DNA from 2 places in the Alsobacter sp. SYSU BS001988 genome. Region 1 is predicted to be linked to the other one. Evidence: predicted binding sites of a transcription regulator. Region 1 holds the regulator's gene; the other holds the start of a gene.
What was found. Region 1 encodes LexA, which represses DNA repair genes until DNA is damaged. Its sites were predicted from a motif close to TGTTCNNNNTGTGTTCNG; they were not measured.

Region 1 (2,452 bases):
CTGGCGGCTCAGTCCCGCGCGCCCGACGTGGTCATGGCGCGGGACGGGCGCGCTTTGGCCGTGCGCGGGCCCGAGGGCCGGATGGTGATCGTCGGCCGGCAGGCCGGATCCTTCGTGACCGAGCAGTGGCTCAGGGCCGATGGCGACGTCCGCGGCGTCGGCGACCCCAGCCTCGGCGCCGGCGCGTCCTGCGATCCGCTCGGCTGCGTGGTCAAAATGGCGGACGGCGAGGCCCTGTCGCAGGTGCTCTCGGCGGCGGCCTTCGCGGAGGACTGCGGCCGCGCCGCCGTCATCGTCACCCCGCTCGCCGCGCCCGCCTGGTGCGACCGTCCGCTGGTGCTCGACCGGACGCGCCTCGCCGCGCTGGGCGCCGTGGCGCTGGTCCGCGAGGGAGAGGGTTTCCGCATCGAGAGCGAGCGCAGCCCTCAGCGGGACCGGCCTTGGATCCCGCGGCCCGCGGCGCCGCGCGAGCCCAGCGCCAAGGCGCTGGAGGCCGCGGCCGCCGCCCGCGCCCGCGCCGCGCAGGGCGGGACGCCCTCCCATGGCGAGGAAGACGACGAAGCGGCGGTCAGCGCGCCGATGGCTCCTGCTCCCGCACCGCCGGCCCCGAGGGCTCCGGCCGGCGCTCCCGCCCAGCCCGTCCGCAGCCCGCCGGCCGCCGCGCCTGCGGCTGAGGATGGGGGCGCGCAGACGCAGGAGGCGCGCCCGGCCGTGTCGCCGCCTTCGCGCAAAAAGAAAAAGAAGAGCAAGGCCACGAGCGCGCCGTCAGCGCTGGCGCCGGCGGAGCCGCGATCCGCTATTGGCGACGCCGAGCCTGCTGACGCCGCGCAGGCTGACGTCACGCCAGCGCAGGCCAAACCCAGCCAAGGTCCGCAGATCCCGTCGCCCAGAGCCAGGACGACTCGTGCGGCCCGCACCGCGCCGCCCGATCCGCGGACGGAACCGGCGGCGCCTGTCCAGCCGGCCCTGAGCCCCGAGGATGACGCCGATCCCGACCCCGATCCCCTCGACGGGAGAAGGTGACCGGCGCGACGCGTCCGAACCGAGGCTCAGTATTTGCGCAGCAGGCTCACCAGCTTGCCCTGGATGCGCACCCGGTCGGGACCGAGAACGCGGGTTTCGAAGGCCGGGTTGGCGGCTTCGAGCGCGATCGAGGAGCCGCGGCGGCGAAGCCGCTTCAGCGTCGCCTCCTCATCGTCGATCAGGGCGACGATGATGTCGCCATTGTCGGCGTTGTCCTGCTTGCGCAGCACAACGGTGTCGCCGTCGAGGATGCCCGCCTCGATCATCGAATCGCCGCGGACCTCGAGGGCGTAGTGCTCGCCGGAGGAGAGCATGTCCGGCGGCAGGCTGATCGTGTGGCTGCGCGACTGGATGGCCGAGATCGGCGTGCCCGCCGCGATCCTGCCCATCACCGGGATGGACACGTTCTGGTTAGCCTCTTCGCCCAGGACCTTGGGGCGGAGCTTGCCGAGATTGCCCTCGATGACGTTCGGGCTGAAGCGGCCCCGGGGCGCCTGACCCGGCACGGACTGCTCGGGCATCCGCACCACCTCGATGGCGCGCGCCCGGTTGGGCAGCCGGCGGATGAAGCCGCGCTCCTCCAGCGCCATGATGAGGCGGTGGATGCCCGACTTCGATTTCAGGTCCAACGCCTCCTTCATCTCGTCGAAAGAGGGCGGCACGCCGTCCTCGCGCAGGCGATCGTGGATGAAGCGCAGGAGTTCGTGCTGCTTTCGCGTCAACATCGCGCAAGGATCTCCGCTGTCCGACGGCGGCCGGGACCACCCGGCGACTCGTCAAAACAAATCACGAACAAACCATACATGTTCAGCCTGTGTTCCGCAATCGTCCCCCGCGATTCCGTCATGGAGGTCAGGCCGCCGCCCGCGCGGGGCGCGTCGCAGCGTCAGGCCGGCGGGCTTGGAAGCGGTCGGCCCGATGCCGCTGGCGTCGGCCGTCGGGCGCGCCTGCTCAGAGCCTCACGATGCGGCAGGGGTCCCCGGCCTTGCCGGGAGGGGCGTGGGGCTTGCGCACCAGGAGGCAGTCGGCTTGCGCCAGCACCCGCAGCATCGATGAATCCTGGCGCCCGAAGGGCGTGGCGCGGAGCTCGCCGCCGGGTCCGCGCTCCAGCGTCGCGCGCAGGTAGTCCTGGCGCGAGTCGTTGGCCGCGACGTCGGCGCCGAGCGTCGCCGTCTCGGTGACGTCGGCCCCGGCTTTCGGGTCGCCCTGGAGCGCGCGGATCAGTGGAGCGAGGAAGAGCCGGCCGCACACGATGGACGAGACCGGGTTGCCCGGCAGGCCCAGGATGGCCATGCCCTGCATGCGGCCGAAGATCAGGGGCTTTCCGGGCCGCATGGCGATGCGCCAGAAGCCCAGCGTCATGCCGCGCCGGGTCAGTGCGGACTGCACGAGGTCGTGGTCGCCCACCGAGGCGCCGCCGAGGGTCACC
Region 2 (2,452 bases), on a different contig from region 1:
CTCGACCCAGTCAGCGCGCTGCTGTTTCCCGTGGCCGGACGTGGGCCGCTGCTGGAGCCAGCCTCCTGCAACCGCACCATCCCGGTCTTCGACGGCGCCGGCCGCTTCGACGTGACCATGAGCTTCTCGGAGACGCGGCAGGTCGACGTGCCCGGATACAAGGGCCCGGTGCTCGTCTGCGCGGCGCGGTACAATCCCATCTCCGGCCACCGGGTGAACCGCAAATCGACCCAGTTCATGGCCGACAACCGCGACATGGAGGCGTGGCTCGCCCCGGTGGACGCGGCCCACACGCTCGTTCCGGTCAAGATCGCCGTCCGGACCCAGGTGGGGACCACCGTCATCGAGGCGACCCGGTTCAGCGTCGGGCGGGCCGCAGCCGTTCCCGGCGGGTCGACCACGGCGTCCCGAACCGCTCCGGCCGAGTAGGACCCGGTTTCCCGATTCAGCACCGTCCCTTAACGGCCGACCGGCCCGCACGGCGTCCGGCGACGTTTCCGCCGTCGCCTGTGGGCGTTGGAATCATGCGTAGATCTGCCCTTCGTACGGGATGCGTTCTGCATTGCGTCCAATCGTTAAAATCCGTGCGAAGTTTTTCCCTCATCGACGTAAAGCTCTCGTTCATCGGAGCCGAGTCTTTCCGCCTCGCGGTCCTGCCGGACTGAGTCACGCCGGATAGCCGGGATTCTCTCGTCCGGATCGCCGTCTGGTAGGGACCAGAGTAGATCCTGTCCACATCTTGGGGTGAACGAAACTAGACTCACGCCGAGTCACCGATTCGGGCCCGGTTCGTTCCAGACTCGTTCGCCTCTCGAAAAACTTTGGCCCGGCCCGCGGGCGATGTGCTACAGGGAGGCCCCGCCCCGCCCAGACGCCCTGGAGCGCCCCGGCCGCGCTGACGCTCGCAGCCGTCCCTGCTCTTTCCCATATCCAGGACCGATGCTGCCTCGCTCACTCCCGACATCTGTTCGCGCGCGCGGCGTCACGGCCGTGCTCGGGCCGACGAACACCGGCAAGACGCACCTGGCGATCGAGCGGATGGTCGCGCATGGCGGCGGCCTGATCGGCCTGCCCCTGCGCCTGCTGGCGCGCGAGGTCTATCAGCGGCTCGTCGAGCGGACCTCGGTCGACGCCGTCGCGCTGATCACCGGCGAGGAGAAGATCAAGCCGCCCGGCGCGCGCTTCTGGGTCGCCACCGTGGAGGCGATGCCGCGGGACCTCGAGACCCCCTTCGTGGCGATCGACGAGATCCAGATCGCGGCCGACCGCGACCGCGGGCACGTTTTCACCGACCGGCTCCTGAACATGCGCGGCCGGGCCGAAACCCTGCTGATTGGCGCCGCCACCATGAAGCCGCTGATCGAGCGGCTGCTGCCGGGCGCGAACATCGTGTCGCGGCCTCGGCTCTCCAGGCTTACCTTCGCGGGGGAGAAGAAACTGACGCGGCTTCCGCGGCGCAGCGCCATCGTGGCGTTCTCGGCCGAGGAGGTCTACGCGATCGCAGAGCTGATCCGCCGCCAGCGCGGGGGAGCCGCCGTGGTCATGGGCGCGCTGTCGCCCCGCACCCGCAACGCCCAGGTGGCGCTCTACCAGTCGGGCGACGTCGACTACCTCATCGCCACCGACGCGATCGGGATGGGGCTGAACCTCGACGTCGACCACGTCGCCTTCGCGGCGGACCGGAAATTCGACGGCGCCATGCACCGCCGGCTCAACCCGGCGGAGTTCGGCCAGATCGCAGGACGCGCGGGACGGCACCTCCGGGACGGGACCTTCGGCACCACGGGGCGGTGCGAGCCCTTCGACACCGAGCTTGTCCGCTCGCTCGAGGACCACGCCTTCGACGCGGTGAAAGTCCTGCAATGGCGCAATCCCGAGCTCGACTTCCGCACCGTCGCCCGGCTGGTGTCCTCCCTGGAGCGAAATCCCGCCGAACAGGGCCTGACCCGGGCCCTCGCGGCCGACGACGTCATCGCGCTCGAAACCGTCTCGCACGACGAGGACCTCAAGCGCTTCGCCGCGAGCCCGGAGGCCGTCTCGCGGCTGTGGGACGTGTGCCAGGTGCCGGATTACCGCAAGGTCGCGCCCGCCGCGCATTCGGACCTCGTCGCGACCATCTTCCGCCAGCTGATGCGCGACGGCCGCCTCTCGGACGACTGGTTCGCCAGCCGCGTGAAGGAGGTCGACCGCACCGACGGGGAGATCGACACGCTGTCCGCGCGCATCGCGCAGGGCCGCACCTGGACCTTCGTGGCGAACCGTCCGGATTGGTTGCGTGATCCTGAGCATTGGCAGAGGGTCACCCGTCAGGTAGAGGACAGGCTGTCGGACGCCTTGCATGAGCGTCTGGCGCAACGTTTTGTGGACCGCCGCACGAGCGTGCTCATGCGGCGTCTGAGAGAGAACGCGATGCTCGAAGCGGAAATCACGGCGGCGGGCGACGTGCTCGTCG

Region 2: a site for LexA is predicted at 791-808, ahead of ACYVO7_RS22290 (helicase-related protein). Genes of this name have one in related genera too.

What each region holds. Positions count from the first base shown of each region.
Region 1 is NZ_JBTAMK010000006.1:103,182-105,633, forward strand. It holds gene ACYVO7_RS13705 (ComEC/Rec2 family competence protein) at 1-1,023, shown strand, start outside; gene lexA (transcriptional repressor LexA) at 1,050-1,748, opposite strand; gene ACYVO7_RS13715 (molybdopterin molybdotransferase MoeA) at 1,975-2,452, opposite strand, start outside.
Region 2 is NZ_JBTAMK010000017.1:78,823-81,274, forward strand. It holds gene ACYVO7_RS22285 (DUF3108 domain-containing protein) at 1-429, shown strand, start outside; gene ACYVO7_RS22290 (helicase-related protein) at 940-2,452, shown strand, end outside.